Regions from separate parts of the Spartinivicinus ruber genome, predicted to be linked through region 1. Evidence: predicted binding sites of a transcription regulator. Region 1 holds the regulator's gene; each other region holds the start of a gene.

The links. Region 1 encodes LexA, which represses DNA repair genes until DNA is damaged. Its sites were predicted from a motif close to TACTGTNTANNTANACAGTA; they were not measured.
Region 2: ruvC (crossover junction endodeoxyribonuclease RuvC) is a predicted target of LexA. The motif match lies at 2,676-2,695, and genes of this name have one in related genera.
Region 3: G4Y78_RS02790 (SdrD B-like domain-containing protein) is a predicted target of LexA. The motif match lies at 4,588-4,607, and genes of this name have one in related genera.
Region 4: G4Y78_RS28135 (LexA family protein) is a predicted target of LexA. The motif match lies at 3,334-3,353, and genes of this name have one in related genera.

What each region holds. Positions count from the first base shown of each region.
Region 1 covers NZ_CP048878.1:2,878,772-2,886,879, forward strand. Annotated here, with positions in the region: gene G4Y78_RS13655 (glycerate kinase) at 1-216, shown strand, start outside; gene G4Y78_RS13660 (oxidoreductase) at 220-1,251, shown strand; gene G4Y78_RS13665 (SulA-like leucine-rich domain-containing protein) at 1,290-1,748, opposite strand; gene lexA (transcriptional repressor LexA) at 2,063-2,659, opposite strand; gene G4Y78_RS13675 (TetR/AcrR family transcriptional regulator) at 3,035-3,691, shown strand; gene G4Y78_RS13680 (L,D-transpeptidase) at 3,725-4,204, shown strand; gene nagZ (beta-N-acetylhexosaminidase) at 4,236-5,243, shown strand; gene G4Y78_RS13690 (mechanosensitive ion channel family protein) at 5,303-6,400, shown strand; gene G4Y78_RS13695 (S-methyl-5'-thioinosine phosphorylase) at 6,403-7,137, shown strand; gene G4Y78_RS13700 (DUF5062 family protein) at 7,187-7,453, opposite strand; gene G4Y78_RS13705 (hypothetical protein) at 7,895-8,108, shown strand, end outside.
Region 2 covers NZ_CP048878.1:2,221,844-2,229,951, reverse strand. Annotated here, with positions in the region: gene ybgC (tol-pal system-associated acyl-CoA thioesterase) at 1-147, opposite strand, end outside; gene ruvB (Holliday junction branch migration DNA helicase RuvB) at 288-1,298, opposite strand; gene ruvA (Holliday junction branch migration protein RuvA) at 1,439-2,044, opposite strand; gene ruvC (crossover junction endodeoxyribonuclease RuvC) at 2,128-2,646, opposite strand; gene G4Y78_RS10480 (YebC/PmpR family DNA-binding transcriptional regulator) at 3,052-3,789, opposite strand; gene aspS (aspartate--tRNA ligase) at 3,900-5,672, opposite strand; gene G4Y78_RS10470 (FmdB family zinc ribbon protein) at 5,807-6,082, opposite strand; gene G4Y78_RS10465 (OprD family outer membrane porin) at 6,711-7,958, shown strand.
Region 3 covers NZ_CP048878.1:603,093-611,200, reverse strand. Annotated here, with positions in the region: gene G4Y78_RS02805 (hypothetical protein) at 82-1,260, opposite strand; gene argH (argininosuccinate lyase) at 1,482-2,885, shown strand; gene G4Y78_RS02795 (PEP-CTERM sorting domain-containing protein) at 2,963-3,661, opposite strand; gene G4Y78_RS02790 (SdrD B-like domain-containing protein) at 4,006-4,371, opposite strand; gene ahr (NADPH-dependent aldehyde reductase Ahr) at 4,792-5,793, opposite strand; gene G4Y78_RS02780 (type I restriction-modification system subunit M) at 6,175-7,695, shown strand; gene G4Y78_RS02775 (PDDEXK nuclease domain-containing protein) at 7,753-8,108, shown strand, end outside.
Region 4 covers NZ_CP048878.1:6,236,019-6,244,126, forward strand. Annotated here, with positions in the region: gene G4Y78_RS28115 (enoyl-CoA hydratase) at 1-312, shown strand, start outside; gene G4Y78_RS28120 (substrate-binding periplasmic protein) at 400-1,188, shown strand; gene G4Y78_RS28125 (N-acetylmuramoyl-L-alanine amidase) at 1,212-1,994, opposite strand; gene G4Y78_RS28130 (hypothetical protein) at 2,506-3,105, shown strand; gene G4Y78_RS28135 (LexA family protein) at 3,367-3,801, shown strand; gene G4Y78_RS28140 (hypothetical protein) at 3,843-4,286, shown strand; gene egtD (L-histidine N(alpha)-methyltransferase) at 4,314-5,264, opposite strand; gene egtB (ergothioneine biosynthesis protein EgtB) at 5,278-6,558, opposite strand; gene G4Y78_RS28155 (zinc ABC transporter substrate-binding protein) at 6,704-7,672, opposite strand; gene G4Y78_RS28160 (Fur family transcriptional regulator) at 7,882-8,108, shown strand, end outside.

The sequences.
Region 1 (8,108 bases):
GTTGCTAAACGGGCTAAACAATATAATTGTTGTGTAATAGCATTAGCAGGTAGCATGGGAGCTGGCTACCAAGCGGTTTATCAGCAAGGGATTGATGCAGTATTTAGTGTGGTACCAGGGGTAATGAATTTAACTGATGCTTTAAAAACTGCCGCACAGAATATTGAAGACACTGCATTTAATATTGCCAAAATTGTTAAAAGTTTTAAGGTTTGATAGATGATAAAAACAGGTATTATCGGTTATGGTTTTTCTGCTCAGACTTTTCACTTGCCTTTTATTAACTATTTAAAGGAGTTTGAATTAACAGCTATCAGCTCAAGTAAAAGAGAACAAGTATTAGCCGATAACCCTGATATTCAGGTTTATGATACAGCCGAACAATTAATTCAAGACGATACAATCCAGTTGGTGATTATTACTTCACCTAATGATACCCATTATGAATTCGCTAAGCTGGCATTACTCAGTAATAAACATGTTATTGTTGAGAAACCCTTTGTTACGCGAGTAGAACAAGGGGAAGAATTAATTTCACTAGCAAAAACAAAAGAACTGATACTGTCGACTTATCACAATCGTCGCTGGGACGGTGACTTTTTAACCATAAAACAATTAATCGATTCGAAAGCACTGGGTGAAATACGTTTATTTGAATCTCACTTTGACCGGTTTAGGCCAATCGTACGACAACGCTGGCGCGAACAAGCAGGTGAAGGGACGGGGATTTGGTATGATTTAGGTCCTCATCTGATAGATCAAGCGTTATGTTTATTTGGCTGGCCGATGGCACTGACTGCATGTTGTCGAAGGTTAAGGGAAAACTCACCAACCACTGATTATTTCCATGTTCAATTGCATTATCCTAATCATGAAGTGGTGTTACGCTCCAGCCCATTTTCTGCAGGGCCTGGGTTGCGTTTTCAATTAGAGGGAACCAAAGGTAGTTTTGTAAAGTATGGCCTTGATCCACAAGAAGAACAGCTAAAACAAGGGCTTTCGCCTCAGCATGAAAATTGGGCAAATGAAGCAGAAAAAAATTATGGGACCTTGTTTCAAGAAAATGGGGAAAGTATTCATCCCACGCAAGCAGGAGGATACCAGCATTATTTTGCTAACATTTCAGACGCAATTTTGCAAAATAAAACAGTGGCTGTAACTGCGCAGCAAGCGTTAGCAGTAATTAAAATAATTCAGTTGGCTGAACAGAGCAGCAAGACCGGTCAAACGATTTCATTGGTTGGTAAATAATCTTCTTATCTTGTAAGTAGCGCAAAATAATAGGCTGGTTAACGTTGTCTAATATTAATAACATGGCAGTTACCCTTTTTTGCTGCAATCTCTAAAGCCGATAAGGTAGCTTCGTCCAACACCGGTAACCAGCTAACTACCGTATGACTTTTACCTAGAGATAAAGCCTGTAAAGTTAGGTCCTTAATAGAGCCTTCATTGGTTGCTGTTAGAAATAAAACCTGTTTGTTATTAATGTATGCATCCTGTAGCCACTTCAAGGTAAGCTTGTGGTACTGCTTTGAGCAGACAACCGTTAGCCAGCGCTGCTTTTCATGATGACTTAGCTGGGCCAACATAGGTGGAATAAACGATGTCAGTGGTACGCGAGCAGAAGATAAAATAATTTCTGTAATATGAGTAAAGCCGCTGTGACTCGTTGATAGAGGAAAGTGAGGTGGCTGACTAGGTGTACTACAGTTGGGCTTGGAATCATTTTCATTGCCACTGTACTCCATGAGATTAATTCCTATTATCATGTTCGCTAATTATGGCTGGAGTGTATCACTGACAAAAAATTTATATCTTTGGCCTAATTCACTGTGTTTACCATATTGGAGTAGATTGTGGATCAGAGTTGATGAAAATGTGCAAAACTGCAGAATAAGTCGCAACAAGTTAATTGTGCATGGTTTATTGGCAGCTTAATTGAAGCGATGAAGGAGTTGAAAAAATAAAGAGTTGCGAAAACAGTTAGATATGACTAACTAAAAGCTAACATCGTTAAAAACTCTTTTGCCTCTCCTCATAGGGGAGAGGCGTTGGTAGCATCTTAGTGTCTTATTACCCCAACACTAATGCCTTCGATAGTAAAGTTTCCGTCGTGCAAATCCACTTCAATGGTGTTGAATTCGTTATTTTCCGGGTGGAGTAATACAACATCACCTTTGCGCTCAAACCGTTTGACAGTGACTTCATCTTCGATTCTAGCCACCACAATTTGACCATTATGTACATCGGATGTTTTATGTACTGCCAATAGGTCACCATCAAGAATACCGCAGTCTTTCATGCTCATCCCTTTTACTGTTAAAAAATAATCAGCTTGGGGCTTGAAAAAGTTGGCGGGTATCTGGCAGTAGTTGTCTATATTCTGTTCGGCTAAAATTGGAAAGCCAGCAGCTACTTGACCCACCACTGGGATGCCTTGCTGGGTTTCGTTAGGGATGCGAATGCCACGAGATGTGCCTGCAATAATTTCAATAGCGCCTTTGCGGGCAAGGGCTTTGAGGTGTTCTTCCGCAGCGTTTGCTGAACGAAACCCTAGCTGTCGGGCAATTTCTGCTCGGGTGGGTGGGAAACCCGTATCTTCGATATGGTCTTTAATAAATTGAAAAATCTCAGCCTGTCGGGCTGTTAGTTTAGCCATTGAGATGGCTCCTTATACGCATTTGGATTTTTGCTGTTTTATATGCTTCAGCTTATCTAATAATGCTTTAGATAATTGCAGGCTAACACTGCTGCTGTGATTTTATACAGTTACTGTGATTATATCCAGTTTTGCCTATCCTTCAATAGTTTTCAAGTACCTTGTTGTTTTTTATCAGGGTGTTTCCTTACTTTGTAGCGTTCAATATCACTTGCAGGAAAAGGGAAAGCCTGCTTGACTTGTATACGTATTAAACGTATGTTCAAAACGTTTGAAGATTATAACAGGCCCTAGCCCAAATATTTCTCAGCTTTTACGACAAGTTTTGATGAGGGTAGGGGGCTAAGGTTTTTAATTAATTATTTTAAATTTGTTATGGCACAATCAGAAACTGTTGAACGAATATTAGATGCTGCAGAGGCTTTATTTGCAGAAAAGGGGTTTGCCGAAACGTCATTACGGACTATTACCAGTAAAGCTGGAGTAAACTTAGCGGCAGTGAATTATCATTTTGGCTCTAAAAAGGCGCTCATTCAGGCTGTATTTGCACGTTTCTTGGAGCCTTTTTGTAAAAAACTCACTTTGAAGCTTAATGAATTTGAAGCATCATTAGCCGATCGTCAACCCACTCCAGAACAGCTGCTTAATCTGCTATTTCAGCAAATACTCTCTGTAGAAGCTCGAGGCAAGAATGACCTATCGGTGTTTATGCGCTTGCTAGGACTAGCTTTTAGCCAGTCTCAAGGACATCTACGCAAATACCTTGAACAAGTATATGGAGATGTGTTTCGCCGTTTTGTTAGTTTGGTCGTGCAAGCATCACCAGATTTACCACCTGTAGAAATTTTCTGGCGTGTTAATTTTATGGTTGGTTCAGTGGCATTTACTATGTCTGGATTAGATGCTTTACGGGATATTGCTGAAAGTGAATACAACGAGCATACCTCTGTACCTGCGGTTATGAAACGACTGGTGCCGTTTTTAGCTCAAGGCATGAAAGCTGATTTGCCTGCTACCAGCCTAGAGGTTTAATCGTTTATTTTACATGCGTGTGTACGGTGAGTGATGCCTGTTATTTATGTTTCCATTGCCGAACAAACCCTTAAATTGTTTGATGATAATCAACTGATTAAACAATACCCGATTTCTACAGCGGCGAATGGAACTGGCCAGCAGCAAGGCAGCTTTCAAACCCCGTTGGGCCGACACCTTGTTCGAGCTAAGATCGGTGCTAACTGCCCATTAAATGCTGTATTTGTTGGGCGACGATTTACAGGGGAAGTCTATGATGAGAAATTAGCCAGTCAGTTTCCCCAGCGCGATTGGATTTTAACCCGTATTTTATGGTTAAGTGGACAGGAACCTGGTTATAACCGCTTGGGGAAAGTGGACTCAATGCGACGGTATATTTATATCCATGGTACCCCTGACACAGAACCAATGGGAATACCCGCCTCCCACGGTTGTATTCGGATGCGTAATAATGCAGTTATTGAACTATTTGAGCGTATGCCAGTATATACACAAGTGATAATTGAGCCTTAATTTCAGTAAACAATAAACATTGGTAAATCCTATGCCAGGTCAGGTAATTGTTGATTTAGCAGGAATATCGCTAACGGATGACGAGCGTTGGTTGTTAAACCAGCCTGCGGTTACTGGGGTGATTTTATTTGCCCGTAATGTGGTAGATCGCCAGCAGGTATTAACATTATTGGAATCAATCCGAGCAGTACGGCAAGATTTATTAATTACGGTTGATCAGGAAGGGGGGCGGGTACAACGGTTGGTTAATGGTTATACCAAACTACCCGCTGCCTGTCGGCTAGGGGAGCACTATCAACATAATCCAGTTGAAGCCTGTCAATTAGCAGAAGATTTAGGCTGGTTAATGGCCAGTGAGGTGATTGCCTCAGGCATAGATTTAAGCTTTGCACCCGTTTTAGATTTAGGTTTACCCATCAGTCAGGTGATTGGTTCTCGTGCATTTGCAGAGCAGCCTAAGACCGTTGCTGAATTAGCCTGCAACTATTGTGTAGGGATGAAACAAGCAGGAATGGCAACAGTCGGTAAGCATTACCCAGGGCATGGCAGTGTAGCGGCAGATACCCATCATGATATTGCCTGTGATGATCGGCCCTTTACCGAAATAGAGCAAGCTGACCTGCTGCCATTTACTGCACTAATTAAGCAACAGTTGTTAGATGGGATTATGCCTGCGCATGTTTTATATCCACAAGTGGCAGAAGAGCCTGCTGGTTTTTCTCGTTATTGGCTACAAACGGTGTTGCGAGAGTCTTTGAATTTTAAGGGTATTATTTTTAGTGACGATTTAACCATGCACGCTGCGAGTCAGGCGGGTGATTATCCATCACGTGCATTAGCAGCGCTTGAAGCGGGCTGTCAGTTATTGTTAGTGTGTAATAATGTGGCAGGAGCAAAAGCGGTGGTTGCCGAACTGAATAATCATTTGACAACAGATGTTAATATTGAACCATTAAAAGGGAATGCAAAACTTAACTGGCAGAAATTAGAGGAGCATCCCCGTCGGTTAGCAATCCACGAAAAACTAAAAACACTGTAATAATCGATAAATAATGTAGAATAGGCGGAACCTTAATTAACAATCAGAGCTATTAATTCATGGAAAAGTGGTTGGACTTTTTAAATTTTGCTAAGGGGCAAGATGCTTGGGTTTATCAGGTTTTTATTGTTGTATTTTTAACTTTACTTGCCAACTTTATTGCCCGTCGCTTGCTTGCTCGTTTACACCAACAATTGACTAAAACCCGTACTATTTGGGATGAAACTGTTGTTGACTCAGCACAAAAACCGTTAGCGGCTTTAATTTGGGTGATTGGTTTTAGCTGGGCAGCTGAAATTGTGCATAAAGTGTCGGATGCGGTGATTTTTCAAGCCATTGATCCAATACGTGAAACTTTGATTATTGCCCTTATAGTTTGGTTTTTTATTCGCTTGATAAAAGCAGTAGAAGAACAGTTAATTACTCCCCGAGAAGGTAAAAAACAGGCAGATCCCACCACCGTTCATGCCATCGGTAAGCTACTGCGAGCAGCAGTGATTATTACTGGAGCATTGGTTATATTGCAATCATTGGGATATAGCATTTCTGGTGTATTAGCATTTGGAGGTATTGGTGGTGTTGCAGTGGGTTTTGCAGCCAAAGACTTGCTGGCTAACTTCTTTGGTGGGTTGATGATTTATTTAGACCAGCCTTTTAAAGTGGGAGATTGGATTCGCTCACCAGACAAAGAAATAGAAGGCACAGTAGAATATATTGGCTGGCGGTTGACGCATATTCGAACCTTTGACAAACGGCCGTTATATATTCCTAATGCAACCTTTGCCAATATTTCGGTAGAAAATCCTTCCCGGATGCTTAATCGACGTATTTATGAAACGATTGGTTTACGCTATGACGATGCGGAAAAAATAAAACCAATTATTAGTGAGGTAAAAGCTTACTTAATTAAGCATCCAGAAATTGATACTAATCAAACCTTGATTGTTAACTTTAATAGCTTTGGGGCTTCTTCACTAGACTTCTTTATTTATTGTTTTACCAAAACTATTAATTGGATACGGTTCCATGAAATTAAGGAGGAGGTATTGCTCGATATTATGGAAATTATTACCAAGCATGGTGCTGAAATAGCCTTCCCAACCCGTACCTTGCATGTAGAGCCAGTTAATATTCAGCAATCAGTAGCCAACTCTTAAGTATGCCAAATATTGCTATTATCGGTGGAACAGGGTTAACACAGTTAGCAGGATTAACCCTTACCGAACAAAAATCAGTTGAAACCCCTTATGGAACTCCGTCAGCACCTATTAGAATAGGCCAACTTGCTGAGCAGGAGATAGCTTTTTTAGCCAGGCATGGTGATCCTCATCAACTAGCACCGCATCAGGTCAATTATCGGGCGAATATATTTGCCTTAAAAACACTAGGGGTAAAGGCTATCTATGCAGTTAATGCCGTAGGTGCAATAAACTCAACAATGCCCCCTGCACATGTCGTTATCCCTGATCAAATTATTGACTATAGCTATGGGCGGGAACATACGTTTTGTGATGAGGATCGTTCAGTAGAGCATATTGATTTTACTTATCCCTACGCAGATACATTGCGCAAAGCGTTAATAATAGCAGCTGAACAAAAAGGCATTAGTTGTACGAAGAGTGGCGTGTATGGTTGCACCCAGGGACCACGGTTGGAAACCAAGGCTGAAATTGATCGGTTGGAGCGAGATGGGGTTGATATTGTAGGGATGACGGGTATGCCAGAGGCAGCATTAGCTAGAGAGCTAGGGCTGGAATATGCGTCAATTGCCTTAGTGGTCAATATGGCGGCAGGTCGCTCAGCAGGTATTATTACCATGGATGATATTAAGCAGGCCCTGGAAGAGGGAATAGTAAAAGTATTGGCTATTTTGTCCCAAGCAATAGCTCATTAACCTTTGTTTGTAACCAGTTGTATATCAGTTACTGTCCAATTGTTGCACTTTATTCCTCTTTTAATAGTGGGTGGTCTTTTGGTAGTTGACGGGAAATCCATAAAGCCAACTTATGGCGCATATTGGGTTCTGTTTCCTTACCTTTAGCCAATGGTTGGACCAAGTTATCATGCACTAATAAACGGTAAATAAAAGTGACTTTCACTTTTTGCGGGTCAGACTCTTCCACTTGGCCGACGCCCCGTTTTTTTGCATAAATAGCCCCAACCCGCAGGGCTTCCTTTACCAGGCCTGCTTCATTTTTGAGTTTTTTCATATTGGCTATATTCCTGTGCCCAGTCATAGATAGCTTCCATATCTTAGCCATGATATGGCTAGCAGCCAATGTTGTTTATACAAAACAACCTCTTGGACTTCAACTGTGGGCTCATTACTTTTGCTTAATCTGATTGATTGTTTTGTATACTGAAAATTGTCATATACAAAGTTTAAAACCACATATATACGTCTACAACAATGTTTATAGCATTGGCTTAATCAGCTGTGCTGCCCATATTTTTCCAGCAATTAATTCCAGTATAAGGGGCAAACGTTTGCCTGATTTCTTAAATACAATCGCAGACCAATAGACTAACCATAATGTTAATTAATTTACTGGGCGACTTGACCTTCTTGTGGGTGGAAGGTTTATGATAGTAGGCTAGTTTTAAACAAGAGTTCTCTTAAGTAAACGCTTGTAAGGCAGCAAAGTAATTAAATGCTAAACAAACTACACCAACAACGAAGTGGTATAGCCTTAGCCTTATTGGCAGTATGGGTTATGTTACATCTTGTCGGCTGTTTAACGGTATGGATGTCTGCTGCTGATACTAATGTTATGCCCAGTATGGATAGCACAGTAACCCAGCATCATATGGCATCAGTATTGAGTGATGATATATCACATGTTGGGGATATGGGTTGCAGTGACT
Region 2 (8,108 bases), 660 kb from region 1:
GAGAAGCGAGTGCTGCTCAATATCTAGGCTACGCAATAAGTCAGTACGCGCCCGCTCCATAAACTTCAAATAGTTTACGTAATAAACAATTCCACCAGCATCAGTGTCCTCATAATATACTCGACAGTGAATAGCAAAATTATTCACACACGGTTTCCTCAAATAAAAATCCAACGAGAGCCACACCCTATAAACAGAAGCGCAGTACTAGCAAATCATACAAGATTCATAGTGTTTTCAAAAATAGGGCTGGAGCATTTTATTGAGTTGATCAGCAAGCAGCTAGATCAAGACTGCTCGGGCACTGAAAGCCCGAAGTGAAGATAGGCCCGTTCGGTAACCACTCGACCTCTTGGCGTGCGCATAATAAAACCTTGTTGAATTAAATAGGGCTCCAGTACATCTTCAATAGTATCCCTCTCCTCACTAATGGCAGCTGCCAAACTATCCACACCTACCGGGCCACCAGAAAACTTTTCAATCATAGCCAGCAACAGTCGTCTATCCATCTGATCAAAGCCTTGACTATCAACATCAAGCATACTTAAAGCCTGATCAGCAATCTGCTGGGTAATCACGCCAGTTCCTTTTACTTCTGCAAAATCCCTCACTCGCCTTAATAAACGATTAGCTATTCGCGGTGTACCTCGCGATCGTTTGGCAATCTCTATTGCCCCTGCTTCTTCAAGGGATACGCCCAGTATCCTTGAAGAACGCTGAACAATAATGGCTAAATGTTCTACAGAGTAAAATTCCAACCGCTGAACAATACCAAAACGGTCGCGTAAAGGAGAGGTCAACAAACCTGCACGGGTCGTAGCACCAACTAAAGTAAAAGGAGGCAAATCAAGCTTAATAGAACGTGCTGCAGGTCCTTCGCCAATCATAATATCCAGCTGATAGTCTTCCATTGCAGGGTATAAGACTTCTTCAACCACAGGGCTTAAGCGATGAATTTCATCGACAAATAACACATCACCTGCCTCCAAATTGGTGAGCATAGCAGCTAAGTCTCCCGCTTTTTCTAGCACTGGCCCTGAGGTAGTTTTTATTTGCCCCCCCATTTCGTTAGCCAAAATATTGGCTAAGGTGGTTTTTCCCAGCCCTGGTGGCCCAAAAATCAGGGTATGATCCAACGCCTCGCTACGCCTTTTAGCCGCTTCGATAAATATACTCATTTGCTCACGCACAGACGCTTGGCCGATATAGTCTGCCAAACTTTTCGGGCGAATCGCACGATCTTGCTTTTCTTCTATAGGGTTTGAAGTAGTAGTGATTAAACGATCAGCTTCAATCATCGTCTATAGGTTACCTGTTTTGTCAGCCTAGCTGGTTCGCCGCTACTTTTTACTAATAAAGTCTTTTACTAAAGCGATTCTCGCCCAGTTTATTACAACTTAATATTGTCACATGCTGCTTTATTGTAATAAATGAGCTGTTAAACCATCGCTTTTAACGCTTGACGAATTAATTCTTCACGGGGCAACTCCTGGTCGGGGAGCGCTTTGATTGTTTTAGCCGCTTGCTGAGGTTTATAGCCCAATGCTACCAATGCACTAATCGCATCATCCAAATGACTGGCAGCCGGTATTGAGATTTGTTGACTAGTATTTGAAGTCACATCTGCATCAGCAGGCAGCCAACTTGCCAACTTATCACGCATCTCAACCAGCAAACGTTCAGCTGTTTTTTTGCCAACCCCAGGCAGTTTAACCAAGCTTGCAACGTCATTATCCTGAACCGTTCGCACAAAACTTTCAGAACTCATACCAGACAATATAGTGAGAGCCAGCTTAGGCCCTACGCCATTCACTTTAATCAGTATCCGAAATAACTCTCTTTCCTGCCTGGCAGCAAAACCATACAACTGTTGAGCATCTTCTCTTACTACAAAGTGAGTATGAAGCACGACAGACTGCCCGACTTCTGGCAACTGATAAAACGTTGTCATGGGTGCATCTACTTCATAAGCCACCCCTTGGACATCAATCAACAAGTGCGGTGGTTGCTTTTCCAGTAAAATCCCGTTAATTCGACCAATCATTACTCAATATTCTCATTGACTATTTCGTACACTATTAATGTATCCAGCCTTAACAGATGTGGAGCAAGCATTTAGATGCCCTACTAACGGATTCGACGCCGACGGACACTACGAGCGCCGACAATTTTAATCAAGCCTTGCTGGGTATGGGCATGACAGAGAGCAACCGCCAGCGCATCTGCAGCATCACTGGGTGGACAACGATTCAAGCACAACAACTGTTGTACCATATGCTGCACCTGACTTTTTTCTGCACTACCTTTACCAACCACAGACTGTTTAATTTGTCGTGCTGAATATTCAGATACTGGCAAGGCATGGTTAACTGCAGCCACTATAGCAGCACCTCTCGCCTGCCCTAACTTTAATGCTGAATCAGCATTTCGAGCCATAAACACTTGCTCCACCCCCACTTGCTGTGGAGCAAACTGTTCAATAATAGTGGAAATACCTTGAAAGATTTGCGATAGCCTTTCTGGAAGCAGCTCACCACTGGTGCGAATACAGCCACTGGTCACATATTCACAACGACTACCCAACTGATTGATTATGCCATACCCAGTTACTCTCGAACCGGGGTCAATACCAAGAATAAGGCTCATATTACGTTAAAAAAAGGCTATTTTAATAACACTGTACACTTATACATAACTTGAAGCCAATTTTATTTTGAGCCACCTCTTACAGAGTAATGGCTAGACAGTTACAAAGTAGCAACGTTAGTTACTAAAAACCTGTACCTTACATGCCATTTTAAGCGTAGGCTTATACTGTAACTGACAATAAGTAAAATAAAGATGGAATCATCCTGGTTACTACTCAAAATATCAGCCACAGTTGGCTTACTGTTTTTGCTAATGTTATTAGGTTGGTGGTTAGTTGCTTAGCAACTATCAAGCTTAATGGATTCAAAAACAAGAACGGCCACTAGACTGTTAGTGGCCGCTGAATAAATAATCGTAGTCTATTGATCTACTTCAAATATTCAAAAAGCAAAGATATACCCGTTATTCCAATGCCTCTGCAGGGAAGTCTGCATTAGTATAAACATTTTGCACGTCGTCCAGATCTTCTAACCGATCAATCAACTTGATAACTTTTTCTGCTTGTTCATTATCAAGTTCCGCCATAGTAGAAGCAATCATTGTCACTTCAGCATTAGCAGGCTCCAAACCTGCAGCGACTAAAGCATCTTTAACCTGGCCAAAATCAGAAGGATCAGTAATAACATCAGTTGACCCATCATCATTGGCAATCACATCCTCAGCACCAGACTCAAGACTGACTTCCATTAATTGTTCTTCATCAGTACCAGGAGCAAAACTGAACTGCCCTTTTTTTGAAAATAAATAAGCAACCGAACCATCAGTACCAAGATTCCCACCATGCTTACTGAAAGCATGACGCACTTCTGCCACAGTTCTATTGCGATTATCCGTCATCACTTCAACGAGCACTGCCACACCACCTGAGGCATAACCTTCATAGGTAAGCTCTTCCATGTTGTCAGCTTCATTGGTACCAGCACCACGAGCAATGGCTCGATCAATGGTGTCTCTGGTCATATTGGCTGCCAGTGCTTTATCCATTGTTGCACGCAGCCGAGGGTTATCTTCAGGTATTGGACCACCCTGCTTTGCTGCAACAACCAATTCCCGGATGATTTTAGTAAAAACCTTTCCCCGCTTGGCATCTTGAGCAGCTTTACGGTGTTTAATATTGGCCCACTTACTATGACCTGCCATAATTCTTCCTCGCTAAGATTAAATCTAAGAGAGATAGATTTTTCTTCAATCTAATGAGTTAAAAAGGGTTAGCTGGTATCCAACTAACCCTTCAAATGTTGTTCAAATAATTATTCTGCAGCAGTTGACTTACGGAGTCTGATATTTAACTCACGAAGCTGTTTACTATCCACTTCTCCTGGCGCATCTGTTAACAAACAGGCAGCACTTTGGGTTTTAGGAAAAGCAATAACTTCGCGAATCGAGTTTGCACCCGTCAATAACATCACCAGACGGTCCAAACCAAACGCCAAACCACCATGCGGTGGGCAACCATATTTCAAAGCAGATAATAAAAAGCCAAACTTCTCTTCAGCTTCCACTTCACTAATGCCCAAAATATTAAACACTACTTGCTGCATATCTTGTTGGTGAATACGAATTGAACCACCTCCAAGCTCACAACCGTTCAACACCATATCATAAGCTCTGGACAATGCTTGTTCCGGGTGTTCTTGAAGCTCTTTAACAGAGCATGCTGGTGCAGTAAATGGATGGTGTAGTGGTGTTAAATTACCTTCACTGGCGTCTTCGAACATAGGGAAGTCAACCACCCATAACGGAGCCCACTCTTTAGTGTAAAGATTTAAGTCTTCACCTAGTTTTAATCGTAATGCCCCCATCGCCTCGTTAACCACTTTGGCTCTGTCTGCACCAAAGAAAACAATATCGCCATTTTCAGCGCCTACAGCTTCCATTACCGCCATCACTTGTGACTCGATATGCTTGACTATGGGGGATTGTAGCCCTTCCACTCCTTGGCTGAGGTCATTGACTTTAATCCAGGCTAACCCTTTAGCCCCATAGATACCGACATATTTACCATAATCATCAATTTGCTTACGAGTCAGCAGGTTAGCGCCATTGGGTAAGCGAAGTGCAACAACCCGGCCTTTCGCATCATTGGCAGGGCCATTAAATACTTTAAACTCTGCATCTTTAACCAGTTGATCGATATCAACCAGCTCTAGTGGAATCCGCAAATCTGGCTTATCACTGCCAAACCGTTGCATGGCCTCCTGATAAGTCATTCTTGGAAAGTCACCTAACTGAACACCCAACAAATCATCAAACACCTGACGTACTAAACCTTCTGCCATTCCCATAATGGCATATTCATCCATAAAAGAGGTTTCAATATCCACCTGGGTAAATTCTGGCTGACGATCAGCTCTTAAGTCTTCGTCACGGAAACATTTGGCAATCTGGTAATAGCGATCCATCCCTGCCATCATCAGTAACTGCTTAAACAGTTGTGGTGACTGAGGCAACGCAAAAAACTCGCCTGGATGGGTACGACTGGGAACCAGATAGTCCCTAGCCCCTTCAGGTGTAGCACGAGTCAAAATAGGGGTTTCAATATCCATAAAACCGTTCGACTCAAGATAATGCCGAATAATAGAAGTGAGCCTGGCTCTTACTTGTAGCTTTTCGAGCATTTCTGGGCGACGCAAATCCAGGTATCGATATTTCAAACGAATATCTTCCCCCACCTGAACATGTTCATCTAACTGAAATGGAGGCGTTGCCGCAGTATTCAGGATTTCTAAGGCACTACCTAACACCTCAACTTCACCGGTCTTCATATCAGGGTTAACAGTACCTTCAGGACGATGCCTAACCCGACCAGTTACTTGGATAACAAATTCATTACGTACTTTATCAGCTAAATTAAAAGCATCTTGCGTATCTGGATCAAATACTACTTGAGTGACGCCATTACGGTCACGCAAATCCAGGAAAATGACACCGCCATGGTCACGACGGCGATGCACCCAGCCGCATAAAGTTACTTCTTGATCAATAAACGAGGTGTTTAGTTCGCCACAATAATGGCTGCGCATTGGTAATACCCTATCTACAAATTATTCGTGGGATTAGCAAGAAAGCTACTTGTTTAGTGGCTAGCACTTGTAAAGCGCTTTCTTGCTTAATACCAGCTTACCGTACTAATTAGTAACAACCAGTTGCTTGTTACTTAATTACTTCCAGTTGCTGCTGGAGTTGAAGTTGCTTTTTTCTCAGTAGATGCTGACTTGCTGCTACCTGAGTCCACTAAGTTCTTTTTAGTACCGGTTTTAAAGTCTGTTTCATACCAGCCAGAACCTTTTAACCGAAAAGCAGGGGCAGACAGTAGCTTTTTGAGCGCATCTTCACCACACTGCGGGCAAGTTTTTAGTGGATCATCGCTAATTTTCTGAATGACCTCATGGGTATTCTCGCATTGGTCACAGAGGTACTCATAAATAGGCATAAACGACCATCCTCATCATAACTACTTAACCTACATTACAATCAACTCACAAAAGAGCGCCATTATAGCCTAACCAAAGAGGAAATGGGCAGCACTACAAAGGAAAAACTACTCAAGGAAAGCGTCACTACAACTTTCTAACTGAACACTGTTCAATCACCTATAGAGCGGAAGTTAATTTTTACAAACACAAAACCTACTGCTATAACTAATTCAAACATGATGCAAGTGTTGTACATTAACCAAAAGCGCAATAAAGCCACTCATTGCGCACACTGGGTATATCCTATACCAGTAGTTAAATATGATTTTTTACATTAAGTTATGAATTAGATGCATAAAAATTAAAACAACTTGCACCCAATTTAATATTTTTTTAATAATTATTCTTGAAAATTAAGCTATTAAATTAAGGTGGACTGTTTATTTTTTAGCCTAAATTAAAAATTACTAAATCAATGAGCAGTTTACCAAGCAATCTGCTCAGTGCATTTAGTTGATAATAATGCACTTAATACTAAAACTTGTGCGCTAACCAATTAACTAAACTATCACCCCTCCAAGGAGGGGTGATAGTGAAAAACCTTAGGAATAGGTAATCACAAATACCTTAGGAGTAGGTTCAACAATGAAAATACTTAAACTTTCTGCATTAGCCGCTGCAATAGTTGCTGCAACCACGTCATATACAACGCCAGTCCAGGCTGAGAGTTTTATCGACGATAGCTCTTTGCAGCTACATCTCAGGAATGTTTATTTTAACCGTGATGGTCGAACCAGCCAGAACCGATTTGATAACCGGGAGTGGGGGCAAGGACTTATGCTCAATTACTCATCCGGTTATTTTGCCGATATTATCGGGTTTGATATGTCTTATTTTGGCGGCGTCAAGCTTGATGACCCCGGCACAAACTTTACCAACTTTTCCCGGCGAGATTCAGAGCAAGATGGCATAGACAGCATCAGTAAAATTGCCCGCGCATTTGTTAAAGCCAAAGTAGGCGATGACAATATGAATCTAAACGCTATTTATGGGCGAGTAGGCATGGGAACCAATTTATTGATGACATCTGGTTCCCGTTTACTACCAAGCTCCTTTAAAGGGGGCATGATTGAGGCAAATCTTTATGGAGCAAAGTTTTACGTCAATCGAGTAACAGAAATCTCTGAACGGGATGGATCAAGCTTCGATGACTTTGGCAATAATGTTGACTATGTCAACACTTTTGGTGGCAGCTATGAGTTCGATAACGGCTTTGGCTTCGCTCTTGATTATGGTAGTTCTGATGATTTTTTAGAGCAAACATTTGCTAAAATCTATTACACCTTAGATTTAGGTAATGATACTTCTCTGTACTTAGAGGCCAACAAGCAGTGGTCTGAAGAGGATGGCGACAACTTTTCTCCCAGCGGATACGACTCTAGTTATACAAACTACAATGCTGAATTATCAGGTGGGCCAATCACAATTTCTCTTTCCCACTCCAGAATCGGCAGTGATGACTTCCAATATTCTTGGGATGGAGATAAAGATTACGGCCCCATCAGCGCCTGGACTTCACGAAACTGGTCTGACTTTAACTTCGAAAATGAAAAAACCTGGCAAGTTGCTTTTTCTTATGATTTTTCGGATATAGGAATACCAGGGCTGTCACTGGATACTGCGTATACCTACGGTTATGACATTGATGACAGAGGAGATACAAGACGTGACTCCGAGTGGGAGCGCGGATCCAATATTAAGTATTCCTTCCAGGATACTATGTTAAAAGGCTTATCTGTTCGCTGGAATAACTGGACTTATAGAGGGAATACTTTAGCCGGAGATACTAATGGTAACCGGATTTATATCGACTACAAAATAGATCTTTTATAGGACAGTAGCTACAAATCCAAGGGTAGCGATCTTCTATTCTCCAGTATTATTAAAACTAAGTAAAAAACGCCACCAAGTAGTAAAACAAGTGGTGTTTTTTATTGTTCACTCAAAAACACAACCCCACCAACAACCAATCCTTAATTTAGA
Region 3 (8,108 bases), 2.3 Mb from region 1:
GGAGGAGTTAGGCTGGTATGAAATAAAGTGAGGGAGGTGGGCCCTCCTCCACTTTAGCTTAGTTACAGCAGATTTATTTTTTTAATGTAATCGATCTAAAGCTAAGCCTCTTAACCACCTTAAATCAGCGGTAGTTTTAACAAGATCTTTTACATCATAGTAATTAAGCTGACTTTGCTGAAACTTCTTTTGTAACTGATTCTGTAGTTCAGGGGTTAAGGTTAATTTATCTTTTTGTCTAACCTGGGAACTTAAATAACTTGTCACATCCAATAATGCTTTTGTCTTATCATCAGTAGCTGAGCGGCCATTGAAAGCTGTTCCTTCAACATACTGCTCTTCCAGCATGTTTACTCGCTGTTGAGCGGTTAGTTGAGTTATCGTTTCAGCTGCTTCAGATACCTGCGTTGATTGCAGTTGATGGTTTAACTCTTCAGACTCCTTGTCCTGCTTATTTAATGCTCCATCAAGCTTTACGCTTAATACTTTTGCTTCTTCAGCCAGTTCTATTACTCTGTCTGCGACTTGTTGTGGGGTGGGCTCTCTTTCAGTTACAGGATCTACAAGCCCTTTAGCATAAGGCCCCTGGCCATCCGTTGTTCCCCAACTGGAAAACTTCGTATCAAATACTTCTGCAGCTATAAGTTGCTGGGCTTTTTGACTTACTTCCTTCAGCTCAGGAGAAAGAGTTGTTTGAGTTAGTGCTGCAATTTTATCCATCTCCTTTAAAGCTGTAAGCCCAGTTATAAGCGCCCTCAAAGGTCCATTACCACTGCTTTTTGTATCTGCACCACCAGCCAAAGCAGCTTGTTTTTGTTTATCTATTCCTGATTCTTTTAAGTCATCGGCCTGTCCTAAAAGGCCTTGCCACCCTCTGTTCAATCCATCAATACCGGTTTGCAACATGCCTCTAAAGTCTGTAGCAACAGAATAAGTCTTAGCAGCTGCTTGTGACGTTTGTCCTGAACCTTGAGTAGACAAACTAATATTCGACTGACTGTGGCTCTGAGTCTGTTGAAAAAACTGGGTTACTATTTCGGGCACTTGTTTAAGCCGACTAAATGCTTTTACCAAACCCTGTTTAACCTGCTGTAATGGCTGGCCAACAAGTTGCAGAAACATTTTTTTAGCGACTTCATTCGCTTTTTCAAGCTTAATAGTTCTGCCAGCCAACAGCCCTTCTGCCGGCCTCACAGGCTCTGCTACTACACTATTAGGAGTGAACCCTGCGGCAGGGACTCCATTTACACTCATAGTCATCAATATCTCCAAACTGCCTTAACAATTCACCGTTAATAAATACAAATAGGCAACACTTCATATAGTACTCATAATTGCTGAACAGTTACTTATCAATAAGCTGTAACTTTTTAGCTAACAGCAACTTTAGATACATATTGATACAACTACTTATGTAACGATGATGGATCGATAGTTGTATAATTTATTTTTTATACGTCAGCTTTAATCGGGAAGAACCAATGTCGGAAAAACCAACGAATCAAGCCAACCAGCAGTGGGGTGGCCGGTTTTCAGAGCCCACAGATCAGTTTGTCGCTAAATTTACTGCTTCAATTGATTTTGACCAACGACTCTATCAGCAAGATATCAATGGCTCTTTGGCTCATGCGGCGATGTTAAATAAAGTTGGTATCTTAACTGATCAAGAGCTATCCGACATTCAGCAAGGCTTACGGGACATTCAAACAGCCATCGAAGCAGGTGAAATAGAATGGTCTGTAGCGCTGGAAGATATTCATATGAATATCGAAGCACGCCTGACTGACCGTATCGGTATTACTGGCAAAAAGCTCCATACAGGCCGTTCACGTAATGATCAAATTGCTACCGATATACGACTGTACCTTCGGGACGAAATTGATATCATCTGCCAGGAAATTACTCGACTACAAAACAATTTAGCTGACTTGGCTGAACAAGAAGCTGAGACCATCATGCCTGGTTTTACCCACTTGCAAACCGCACAACCCGTTACCTTTGGCCACCACCTAATGGCTTGGTTTGAAATGCTCAGCCGTGATAATGAGCGCCTACAAGATTGCCGCAAACGGGTGAACATCTCTCCTTTGGGTGCTGCGGCATTAGCTGGAACCACCTACCCAATTGATCGAGAATTTACAGCACAACAATTGGGCTTCAGCAAACCCAGTGAAAATTCGTTAGATTCAGTCAGTGATCGGGATTTTGCTATTGAGTTTTGCTCTGCGGCCAGTTTAATCATGACTCACCTGTCGCGTATTTCCGAAGAATTAATTCTCTGGACTTCAGCTCAGTTTAATTTTATTGAGCTACCCGACAGGTTTTGTACTGGCTCATCCATCATGCCACAAAAGAAAAATCCCGATGTACCTGAATTGGTTAGAGGTAAAACAGGGCGTATAACCGGCCATTTAATTTCATTACTGACGCTAATGAAATCTCAACCATTAGCCTATAACAAAGATAATCAAGAAGACAAAGAGCCACTCTTTGATACTGTGGATAACTTAAAAGGCTGTTTACGTGCCTATGCTGATATGGTGCCTGCCATAAAAGCGAACAAAGCCAATATGTATGAAGCCGCAAAACGTGGTTTTTCCACTGCAACTGATTTAGCCGATTATTTGGTGAAAAAGCAAATGCCCTTCCGCGATGCCCACGAAGTGGTAGGTAAAGCCGTTGCTTATGGTATTGCACAAACTAAAGACCTTTCCGAAATGAGCTTGGCAGAGTTACAGCAATTTTCAGATATTATTGAAAACGATGTGTTCGATGTACTAACTCTGGAAGGTTCAGTCAATGCACGAAACCACATTGGTGGAACAGCACCAGCGCAGGTTAAAGCTGCAGTTAAGCGGGCTAGAAAAGCATTAACGTCGAGATAAAATAACTTCAGTATAAAACAAAAAAAGGGTATACAATGTATACCCTTTTTTATTTAGACTATAATTAATGGATTAAATTAAGCTGTTTTTTTACGCTTTTTTAACCTAATCACAGATAAGCCTAAACCAAGTCCTAATAAAGCAATACTACCTGGAACAGGCACTGGATTTACTGGGTCAACAAAATGAAGGCCACCAGCACCAGCAAATTGCACATCAGAGCCATTACCGATTTCAACATTAATCAGCCTACCGTTATAAGCTCCAAAAGTTTTGCGAGAAGCTGAAATTTGGATGCTATTAATACTCTCACCAATGGAAAGACCAAAATCAGAAAGGTCAAATAGGCCAGCAAAAACCCCTTTACGTTGATTAGCCGTACTTACCCCAGGACCAATTAAGTTATCAGCAAAAATATCCTGATAAACTCCATTAATGGTTACGCCAATAGTACCGCCCCAAATAATATTAGGACGGTACATGAAAATAGCACCATCCTTCCCTGCTCTGTTTTTAATTGGGTTTGCATAAGTCAAGGTAAGATTTTTATTCATGGAATTACCATGAGGCCAGAAGGTATAGGTACCAGAAAGTGGATTATCATCACCCACTCGATGTTGCCCAGCCCCAAAGTTAGCACCCTGATAGCTTACTGATGCTACCAAATCATTCGAATCGACATTATATTGATCATTAATCTTAATTAAACCAGCCTGAGCCTGCATGCCAACAAAGGTAAGTGCGCCAGCGATTAGTCCTATTTTAGTTATTTTCACTTCTTAATACTCCTTAGTAAATTATTGACCTACTTTTTAAAATTCCAGCCCACCAAAAAGCTTCAATAACTAGGTAGGAAAAAGGAACAGGGTATGTAGCAAGTATCAGGCCAGCACTAAATTTCTCTATAATTACAGTACTTTAACACTTTAGTGACTGCCGAGTGTAAACTTTTCCGACTAGGCTATTCACCTAAAGTATGACGCCAATCAAATAATTTTTATAAGGAAATGAAAGTAAAGAGAGTTATTGGGTTAGAAGGAAGGGCATTTTATTTTAGTGATTGGGGTGGCAACAGCCACCCCAACAGGTAAGAAGCAATGAATATTAAATCAGTTGGTTATTAGCAGGCATTCCAAGGAGATACAACCACTTTGTTGCTCACCCCACCAACCATTTGCGGGCCATTATAAGTAAATTCTGTACCACTTTTTAAAACAAACCGAATTTTATAATTACCTTGTTTAATGCCTGTAAACTGATAATTTCCATTTAAAACAGTCACAGTAGAAGCAACAGGTTTGCTTGATTTACAAGTTAGTAATTGAACAGCAGCGCCGTTAATTCCAGGCTCATTTTCTTCTTGAATACCATTAGCATTTTTATCATTCCAAATACTATCTTTAATAGCGGTATTGTCAGCTGCTGCTGTAAAAGGAAGGGAAAATAAACCTAATAAAACTGAAATTGAAGCTACTTTTTTCAACATTGCTCAAACCCTGGCTAATAGAAAGTTAATATTCAAGTTCTTAAACAATGTGGATAAGATACCAGAGCTGATCAATATTCAAACAACCTAATCTAATTAGTATGACGCGTGTAACAAAGTAGATTGGGTAAGTATGATGCGGTTCAAAAACACAATTTCATTCGCGCAAAACACCGAAAAAAGCAGGCTTAGTGGTAGGTATTAGTACCTAAAAAATACTGACAAGCTTCACAGTTTTCTCCTAAGTAACTCTTAAGGGCACCTCTAAAAATAGTGATTTTTTTGTGAGAGCAAGGAAGCTCCGCACGGAGGGCCACAATGTATAAGTCATACATGAGGACCTGAGTACGGAGCTGACACAGCTATCGCAGAAAAAGTAGATTTTTAGAGGCGCCCTTAAATCTCTGGAGATAACAACTATTACCTCTCCAAGACAATTCGATAACGCGCTTTTCCACTATCTAAATGGGCCAGAGCTTCATTGACTTGATCAAATTTATACATTTCTACCATTGGTTTAATGTCATGCTGAGCCGCAAACTCCAGCATTTTCGCAATAGTGCCAGGACTGCCTACCGGAGACCCTGAAATAGAACGTTGTTGCATTATCAATCCGAACACATTGATATCCAGTGGCTCAAGAGTAGCCCCTACAAAATGTAGCCGTCCTTTGGGCTTAAGAGTTGATAAGTAAAGATTCCAATCCAGCTTCACATTGACCGTCGATATAAGATAGTCAAAACAATTCGCAGCAGCCTCAACGGCTGCTGCATCCCGAGAGTTAAGGGTATAGTGAGCACCGAGCGACTTCGCTTCTTCAGCCTTACGCTCGCTAGAGGTAAATGCTGTCACCTCACAACCCCAAGCATTCAAAAACTGCAAAGCTAGATGCCCTAAGCCCCCAATACCGATTACCGCCACCTTATCCGTTGGTTTAATATCAAACTGAACCAATGGATTAAACACCGTGATGCCACCGCAAAACAATGGGCCTGCCGACTTTACATCAATACCTTCTGGTAGCGGCACCACACATTTGGCATTAGCCCGCACCTTATCTGCAAAGCCACCATGATGTCCCACAATGGTGCCTTGAGCGGTTAAACACAAATTATGATCCCCCGCATTACAGTGTGAGCAAGCCTGGCAATAGTCAGCATGCCAACCTAATCCAACCAACTGACCCGCCTGTAAATGGGTAACATGCTCACCCACTTGAGCAACCCGACCAACCACTTCATGCCCAGCAACCAGTGGATATTCAGATAACCCCCATTCATTATTAATCATCGATAAATCTGAGTGACAAATACCGCAATAATCCACATCAATCTCAACTTCCTGAGGCCCCAACTCACCAGGGTCATATTCAAATTCAGTTAATTTACCTTTCGGTTCTAAAGCGGCGTAGGCTTTGATCATGGTTTGTCCTTAAAAATTTTATGATGTATTTGAAACACTAAAAATAGTTCTTTTGATTTTTAACCTATGACAATGACATTCAGTTTAACCAATGTTGTTAAGTAGTGTTTCTTTAGGTTAGATAAAATCTATGTGCAAAAAAAAACAGTAATTGAAGGTTAGATTTCAATTTTAATAGCTTAACTCAGCTGTCTTTAACCACCAGAAAACACAAGCACGCCATAGCGCTTTGACCTCTTTATGAATACAACATAAAGTGTCGCAGTTATATAGACTTGGTATAATCCGAGGGCAGTCTGCGCATATTTTATTGCTTCAACTGTTTTATAGAACATTTTTTATACAAAACCCTAAACTAAATATTAAGTTAGGTTTATAGGTATGACATCCATCAATCAAGATTCTATCAACAAGGCCTTATGGGCAGCCTGTGATACCTTCAGAGGTACCATCAGTGCCGATACCTATAAAGACTTTATTCTGGCTATGCTGTTCTTGAAGTACATCAGTGATGTATGGCAAGACCATTATGAAGCATACCAAAAAGAACATGGTGACGAGCCAGCGTTGATTGAAGAGCTAATGAAGCAAGAGCGCTTTGTGCTCCCCAAATCCGCCAGCTTTTACACACTCTGGGAACACCGCCACGAGCCTGGTAATGGTGAGCGCATTGACCAGGCACTGCATGCGATTGAAGAAGCGAATGGCAACAAATTAAAAGACGCCGGTAAGAGTGTATTCCAGGATATATCTTTTAACACTGACCGGCTCGGTGAAGAAAAACAAAAGAACACCATCTTACGCCACCTGCTAGAAGACTTTGCCAAACCTGAACTCAACCTGAAGCCCAGCCGGGTCGGTTCACTGGATGTCATTGGTAATGCCTACGAATACTTAATCAAAAACTTTGCTGCCAGCGGCGGACAAAAAGCTGGTGAGTTTTATACCCCACCTGAAGTATCCGAGCTGATTGCTGAGTTGCTGGACCCAAGGCCCGGCGATACCATTTGCGACCCAGCCTGCGGTTCCGGCTCGTTATTAATGAAATGTGGCCGAAAAGTAAAAGAGCACCACAACAGCAAAAACTATGAACTGTACGGCCAGGAAGCGATTGGCTCAACCTGGTCATTAGCCAAAATGAACATGTTTTTGCACGGTGAAGACAACCACAAAGTTGAATGGGGCGACACCATCCGCAACCCCAAGCTGCTGGATAAAAACGGGAATTTAATGCTGTTTGATATTGTTACTGCCAACCCGCCCTTCTCGCTAGATAAGTGGGGGAATGACGAAGCAGAGCACGATAAATTCAGCCGGTTCCGCCGAGGCATTCCACCTAAAACCAAAGGGGACTATGCCTTTATCCTGCATATGATCGAAACCCTCAACCCCACCACTGGTCGAATGGGTGTAGTAGTCCCCCATGGCGTATTATTCCGCGGCAGCAGTGAAGGGAAAATCCGCAAGCAATTAATTGACGAAAATTTATTAGATGCCGTAATTGGCCTGCCAGAAAAATTATTTTACGGCACGGGTATACCAGCGGCTATTTTATTATTTGCTCGTGATAAACAAGATGATTCCGTCATGTTTATCGATGGCAGCCGAGAATTTAAAGCCGGCAAAAACCAAAACCTACTTACTCAAGACAATATCGATAAAATCGTTAACACCTATCGTGGTGGCGAAAATGTCGATAAATACGCCTACGTCGCCAGTTTAAAAGAAATCCAGGAAAACGATTACAACCTGAATATCCCCCGCTATGTCGATACCTTTGAAGAAGAGGAAGAAATTGATTTAGTCTCTGTGCGGCAAGAAAGAGAGCAATTAAAGGCTCAATTAGCAGCATTGGAAGTGGAAATGGCTGGGTATTTGGAGGAGTTGGGATATGATGTATAGGATACAACAGCACAGCAACCACATTAGTATACAGAAGCAACTAATACTGGGGGTAATATGACCTCCACCGACAATGATAAACTAACAAGTGAAGGAAAGGGTTCCCTCTTTGAGAGTATCCGCCAAATAGTTGCCCAAGCAAAAAGCCAAATTCAGCGATCAGTTAACCAAGCAATGGTACATACCTATTGGCATATTGGTCGCCTTATTGTTGAACACGAACAAGCAGGCCAATCTCGTGCATCTTACGGCAAGCAACAGCTACAATCTCTATCACAGCAGCTTTCCCAGGAATTTGGAAAAGGTTTTGATACAAGAAATTTACGGAACATGCGCGCCTTTTATCAAGCCTTTCCAATTTGGAACGCAGTGCGTACCGAATTGAGTTGGACTCACTACCGAAGTCTGTTGAG
Region 4 (8,108 bases), 3.0 Mb from region 1:
GCCATGGACATGATTTTAACTGGTAGAATGATAGACGCAGAAGAAGCTGAACGTACTGGATTAGTTGCACGCATTATTCCAGATGATAAATTGCTAGATGAAGCTATTGCCGCCGCAGAAACTATCGCTGTTTATGGAAAGCCTGCTGCTATGGTGGCAAAAGAAGCTGTTGATCGTGCTTTAGAGTTAAGCTTACAAGAAGGTATCTTATTTGAGCGTAGAACTTTTCATGCATTATTTGCAACCGAGGATCAGAAAGAAGGTATGCGAGCTTTTATTGAGAAAAGGAATCCACAATTTAAAAATAAATAAGTTTTAAGAATAACACTAAAGTAGTGGTAGTTTCCACCATATCATATAAGCTTACCTTAAATTAATTTGCACTTTTCGGGGCTTGTTATGAAAAAGTGGCATCAGGCTTTTATTTTTTTATTCTTTCTTCTAACAACCGTTACAAGTGTATTTGCCTGTTCAAAACAACTTGAGGCTGCATGGAATAAATGGGAGCCTTTTTTTATGACCAAGGATAAAGGCCAACCTGATGGTTTAGATGCTATGATTATGGATCTGCTACTTACTGCAGCGGGATGTCCGTACAAACTTCAAGAAATTCCTGGACGACGTGCACTGAATTTGGTCAAAGAAGGCAAAATTGATATGGTGACAGCCGCATCAATTACTGAAGAACGACAAAAATATGGTTATTATTCTGATCCTTATCGACGGGAAGTAATGCTATTAGTTTTCCGCAAAGGAGAATCAAAAAAATATCCTGCCAGTAATTTGATGAAGCTATTCAATAAATACGACGTTAAAATTGGAGCTAGTAATGGTGCTTATTATGGCCCTGAGTTTCAAAAAGTGCTTGAAGATAAAAACCTAAAACAAAAAGTGCACTTGACTTCCAGTCCAGAACAGCGCATGAAGTTACTTGAAGCAGGTAGGTTAACAGCTGTCGTTGATGATCAAGTAGCTGCAACCTTTTTAACGCGTCAAATGAAACTGGTTGGAAAATTTGAATTTCACCCATTAGTTGTTCACGATAATAGTATTCATTTGCTATTTAGCAAACGTTCTGTTGCTAAAGAAGATGTAGACCTAATTAATATCGCTTTATTTCGCTTGAAAAAATCATTGGTATATAAATGGGTGTTAAAACATTACACAGATATTACTGCTGATAAGTAAAAGTCCCCTAATAAAGTTAAAAGCTAAAAATACCTATCCACTAATGCATAAAGTACTGCCACGGTTTTTATGTCTAACTGACCATAATAAGACTCGGGATTGAAATGCATTTGAAATGCATTCACAACCTGTCGCATTTGCTCATCCTCTACACCTGTCAGCTTTATCGGATAACCATAGGCTTTCAGCTTTTGTTGAACTTCCATTACAGATGGCAGGGTTTTACGAAACTGCTGTTGATAGTATTCAACAGTTTCGGGATTATACCAAGCCCCAACTCCTTCCAAGTATAAGTGCTGCCATGGAAATTTTGGCCCAGGATCTGCCTTTCTATCTGGAGCAATGTCTGAGTGGCCAACAACACGGGTAGGGGTAATATCGGGGTGACGTTGTAGTATGTCTTTACACAATAAAATCAACTGTTTGATTTGATCGGTAGGATAATCAGGAAAATCCAAATCTGCTGAGTTAGCCCTTTCCTCTGGCTGATAAACAATCTCGATACCAATAGACTGGTCGTTGATATTAACTCTGTCCTCCCAGGCGCTGATGCCAGCATGCCAAGCTCGTTGCGATTCATCTACCAACTTAAAGGTACGTAAGTCAGGGAAAGGATAGCTAGAATCCTCTAAACAAGGTAGAAGATAGTGAGCGCTCACATTAGTGGTGAGCGCAGCCACTGCCTCGACAAAATTAATTGCAGTATAGTGAACCACCAGAAAACGTATACGACTGTTATAACTTAGTGAACGGTAGGAAGAGTCGTCGATAACTAGCAATATGCCCCCTTTGTTTATTGCTATCACAAGTATCCCCTTGAGTATACAAGGTTGGAGGCTACATAGACCAGTAGTCAAATCCAAGCAAGAGATACACATTTTTAGGTGTAGAAATGAAGCGATATATACTCACAGCAAAGAGTATAGGACTGTAAAGACACTTAACTTGTTACTCACTCAATGTAAAATATATGGCTTTTATTAAAGTACACTATTTAGCTATAAAAAATGATTTTTTAATAACATTTATGATGATTTAAAGTACAAGTATCAATAGATAATTTTAATTGACCAATCAGTTATACTCACCTGAATTATTTTTTTTATAAATGTTTTACTAGAAACCTCATGAATTCAAAACAAATGCTTGATTTAAATGCTTTTTTATTTAAAAGTTATTAATGAATAATATGAGTTAAATCACATTTTATTAATAATTAGTTAACAAATCAGAAATAAGAACGTTTCCCAATGTTACCGATATAGTGTTTAATTTGTAACACAAGTTTCTTTTAATGGCAGGAAGCAGGGTGAATGTATGGTTAGCTATACGGACGTCGACAACAAAGACTTAGTATGGGATCTAAATCATATTTTTAATCGCAAAAAGGCAATCGACTTTTTTAAACTGATTGCAGATTGCTTTTGCGTGTACAGTCCAACAGTTTCAAAACTGTACTCAAACTATGAGGTTATAACACCAAATAACTACAACAGTGGTTTGGTGATACTTCCCAATTTTTATTGCTTTCATGATACTTTCAATCATATTGATGAAAGTGCTATTCGCCCTACTAATATTATGCTCGTGGCGAATACAGTGAATAAAACCAAAAAGCTGTATATGGTGCTACCAATTAAGCAACAGCAAAAGATCTACCCTTTAGGCCAAGGCCTAGAAGTGCTTAACAGCTTCCTTAAGAATAAAGGACATCAGTTCTTGCCTGTATTAGTAAACGGCGACTTGAGAGAGTTTCGTGCCCAAAGCCCTTGCTTGCACTTAAACTTATTAATGTTGGACAAGCTAGAGAACCTTTCTGAGTTTCAGAAGCAAGACATAGCAGAAACGATCCATAACCGTGTTGATTCACTCTATAATCTGGCTAACCACGTACAAGGGCATATGCAAACTGCCTGATCATAAATAACCTGCCGTTGAAATTTGAACAAATGCCACATAAACCTATGTGGCTTTTTTTTATCCAGCCAGTGCTCCTTTCCTAACTACCTATAACTAACACCAAAAAGATCGTGGTTAATAACTAACTTCATAATTGTTAAAGCTCATTTCATTAAAATAAAAAGCTATCAGAATCTTTTATAAGATAGAAATTAATAATTGCCTTAACCAGATTTTCGATTAATATACTGTATATAAATACAGTATATGGTTATCATCATGCACGTCACTCAGCTATTTACGGCTAAGCAGATTCAGCCAACAGAGAAAGTACCATTGCTCAGTAATCACTCAGCATTTGGAGACCCATTTCCCATAAACAACCATGCTGAGGCCAAGATCAATCTTCATGAGTTTATAGTGAAAGATCCATTGGCCACTTTTTTTGTTCAGGTTGAGGGGGAACCTATGCTAGAAGTAAGGATTCGCTCAGGTGACCTTTTGATGGTGGATCGCTCTTTAACACCTCAAAATGGCAGCACTGTCATTGCAGAGCTAGAAAAAAAAGAGTTAACAGTCAAAGAAATACAACTGACTAAAAATAAAGCTTGGCTAATCACTCGCAACCCACAGACTAAACCAATTAATATTACAGGGTATGTAGACAATGTTGTTTGGGGAGTAGTTGTACACCGTATACACAGTTGTCAATAAAATTAATTAAGAAAATTTTTCTAGTAATTTTTACGGGAATTATGATGGACAAATATTGTCATTACCATTCACACTTTTTTATTCACCGTTCACAATTTATCCCTCTATTAGAAGCTTTATGTTATCAGCGTAGTGATATTACCTATGACAACCAACAGCCATTTATCATGGATGAGTTTAAGCAATCTGGTTTTTCTGTAGAGTTTGATAAAAATGGAAATATTAATCAAATAGTTCTATCTGAAACACCAGAAGGTGACTTGGATGATTTAATCACCCCAATAGCCACCTATGTTGAATCAGGCAGTTTTATTGAGTTAATTGTAAATGCCGAAGATAACAAACTAAAAAACTCGATATTAATCGAACGTTGGCAGTTTAATGGGCACAGAGCAGTAAAAGAATACTACCCAGTCGTACTTACTCCTGCTTGCTCTACTAAACACTGTAATACACATAACAAACAGATATCAGCCGCTGCTTAGTCATGGACTATTAGTCGTTTAAAATAGTTATTCTACATAAAAAATAGCAAACCATTGCTTGTCATCAACCCAACGTTGAGTACAAGCTAAACCAGCACTACTTGCTAGGCTAATGAAGTCTGCAGTTGTATATTTGTAAGAATTTTCAGTATGAATTGATTCATTTTTAGCTAGACGAATTTTTTTGTTATTAATAGTAATAATCTGGTCGATCAAGCTTACTAGATGCATCTCAATGCGACTTTTTTCATTGTTAAAAAAAGCTTTATGAGAAAATAGTTCAGGGTTAAAATTAGCATTAACAAGCTTATTTAGATGCAGCAGAGCATTTTTATTAAACTTGGCTGTCACTCCTTGGCTGTCGTTATAAGCTTTATTCAAAATTTCGACTGGCTTAACTAAGTCTATGCCAATAATTAGAGCACTATCATCACCCAACTGTTGTTTTAGCCTTTGCAAAAATAATTTAGCTTCTTCTGGCTCAAAATTACCTAAACTAGAGCCAGGAAAAAAACCTACTTTATGGGTGTACTCGGTATTTGGCAGGCTTAATTGTTGACTGTAGTCTAAACAAGCAGCATGTACTTCTAACCAAGGATAATCATTAGCCAGCTTTTGTGCTGAATCGAGTAAGTGAGCACGGGATATATCCAATGGCATGTAAGCCTTTGGTTGTACAGCTTCTAACAAAACTCTGATTTTTTCACTACTACCACTACCATATTCGACTAATAAAGTGTGGTTACCAACTGCCTGAGCAATGGCTTCAGAATATTTTTTTAATATACTGAGTTCAGTTCTTGTTACATAGTAATCAGGTAATTGGGTAATCCTATCAAATAGTTGAGATCCCACTTTATCATAGAAATATTTTGGTTTTATTCTTTTAGGAGAGGCAGTTAAATCTTGTAAAATTTCTTCATTGGTATCATTAGCAGCGGCTAAACGATCATAGAAAAAAACAGTATTAGTAGACATATTTTTTAGTCCTTTAATTTGCTAATCTGATGCCAGTCATTTGCCACCGGTCTTTAGGATAAAAAAAGTTACGGTAACTTGGTCTAATGTGGTCATGAGGAGTCAAGCATGACCCACCGCGTAACACCATTTGGTTACACATAAATTTACCGTTGTATTCACCCACTTCATCTATAAATGGTTTAAACTTAGGATAAGGTAAATAAGCTGATAAGGTCCATTGCCAGCAATGATTAAATAAATGATTGATTTCATAAGTGTTAGTATGAGGCAATGGATGATAAGGGGAATTCGGTAAAACATCCGCTAGGTGGCTGTATCGTTTTGCTACAAACTCCCACTCTTGTTCTGTAGGCAAGCGATATCCTGCCCAGCGAGCATAGGCATCAGCTTCATAATAACTAATATGACATACCGGACTTTGCATATTAAGTGGCATACTGCCGTATAAAGTAAATTCATACCATTCACGATTTTTTTGATACCAGTATAGTGGCTTATTAACACCGCTCCGACAAATACACTCCCAACCATCAGCCAGCCAAAACTCGGGGTTTTGGTAACCCTTGTCTTCAATAAATGCTAAGTATTCATGATTCAATACCAGACGATTTGCCAAGGAAAATGGCTGTACCAATATTTCATGAGGTGGTTTTTCATTATCAAAACTAAAGCCTTTATCTTCATAACCGATGGTGGTTTTCCCTCCAGGAAACTCAATAAACTTCAACTCTGGACTGGTAAGTTTATGATTTATTTTCGGTAACTTAGTTTGATAACGTGGCAGTAGAGGATTCTGAAAAAAATTATATTTTAAATCGGTTAGTATCAACTCCTGGTGCTGTTGTTCATGATGAATACCAAGTGCCAATCTGAATAGTAACCACTCTCGCTGATGATCAGAAAGCTTACTGTTATGCTTAAGTAATGTTTTTATTTTTTCATCAACATGCTCTCGGTATCTGTAAACAGTATCTACAGTTGGTCTGGAAAGTAAATGTCGGTTTCGCCTGATAAAGGGCTTACCTATGCCGTTATAGTAGGAATTAAACAAATGATGAAAGGCTGGATGAAATGGTTTGAAGTTGTCTTCCAACTTGGCGAGGATAAAGGTTTCAAAAAACCAGGTTGTATGAGCTAAATGCCACTTAACTGGACTTGTTTCAACTACAGCTTGTAAATTATAGTCATCCAGCTCTAAGGGCTCACATAATACCCAAGTGTGAGCTCGACAGCTTTGGTATTTTTCCTGGTAACTGTCTAGCTTTTCGACAACTGCCGACCTATGCGTCACATGCTTTTCCTTTGCTTTCGTTTGATGATAAAAAATTTTATTCAAACTTAAAGGGTAGCAATAGATTATTGGCGTGATGTTACAGTTTATTGAAGGAAGCTAACCTGAGTATTTCACCGAATATCAATGATTCTGGATATTCAGACTAACCTGTTGTCGATAGACAATAATACAAACTGCCCACCAAACTTTGCAGATAATTAACATAACCATTTTGAGTTACCACTTGTTCAATAGCAAGTGGGTCTAAAATGGCTTTTTTAATAGGGAGACCTTGGGTTAATTTAGTTAAAATTCTGGGCGAGAACTGTGGCTCAAGAAATAAACAAGCTTTACCCGCAGACGACAGCTTTTTTCTTAGCTGGATGATATGGCGTGTGCTAGATAGTTGATCAGGGGTTGTTGTGACATTATCAATAATATTGAGCTGATAGTGTTCAGCTAATAAGCCATAAGCATCATGTAAGACAAAAAAACCTTTGTGATTAACAGTTGAAAGTAACTGTTGATTATCAATATCTACTTTGTGTAACTGTCCAGCAAATTGAGTCAAGTTAGCTTGCCATTGATTACGATAGTTAGGGTATAGCTCTGATAAGGTGTTAGTGATTGTTTGTGCGGCACGTAATGCCTGTTTTGGATCTAACCATATATGCAATTTGCTCTCAAAACTATGATTGTGATGATCATGCTGCTGACTTATGGGAGCAAGCCCTACTACTGAATTATCAAGATCCATTAAGGATACTGTGGGCTGACTTAGAGAACGTTTTGCTAACGGCTTTTGTAAAAACATTTCCATTTGAGGCCCAACCCAAAACACCACATCTGCTTGACGAATTTTGGTAAGATCAGACGGCTTAAGCGCATAATGATGTGGGGAAGCAGAAGTGGGAACTAAAACTTCTGGTGTGGTTATATCACCAGTAATTGCTTTAGCAATGAGCTGGAGAGGTTTTACCGACACTAAAATATTGACTGGTGATGTGCTAACTTGAGTTACTTGTTCAGCACCAAACGCAGCTACTTGCCAAACCAAGCCAAGAATAGTGAGGCAGATAACTGTAAACCGTCGGGTAAAACAGGCTACTAATTGCTTAAAGGTGTTGAACAAGATCCTAGCTCCATACCACAAATAACAAGCCATCAGCTGAATTGTTTGTACTTGGTGCAACCATCATTTGCAAAGCATTCATTAGTTACAATGCTCAACTTTTACGGTGTACAAGACTTATGTTTAAGCTTTGCCACAGTTTTTAAATTGTTTAAGCATTTATATGAAATGTTATACTATAACGTTAATTAGACAATAACTTGGTCACTATGTCTAGATCTGATAAACAAACTTTACTGCTTAACCCTCACGATCATGGCCAGTGTATTGAAGATGCCCTGTTACGCGCCGATGAACTTTGCAAGAAGAGTGGTGTTAAGTTAACTGAGTTACGCCGCCAAGTTCTGGAGCTAGTATGGCAAAGTCATAAGCCACTCGGTGCTTATGATATATTGGCTTTGCTCTCAGATCAGTCGGGTAAAAAAGCAGCGCCTCC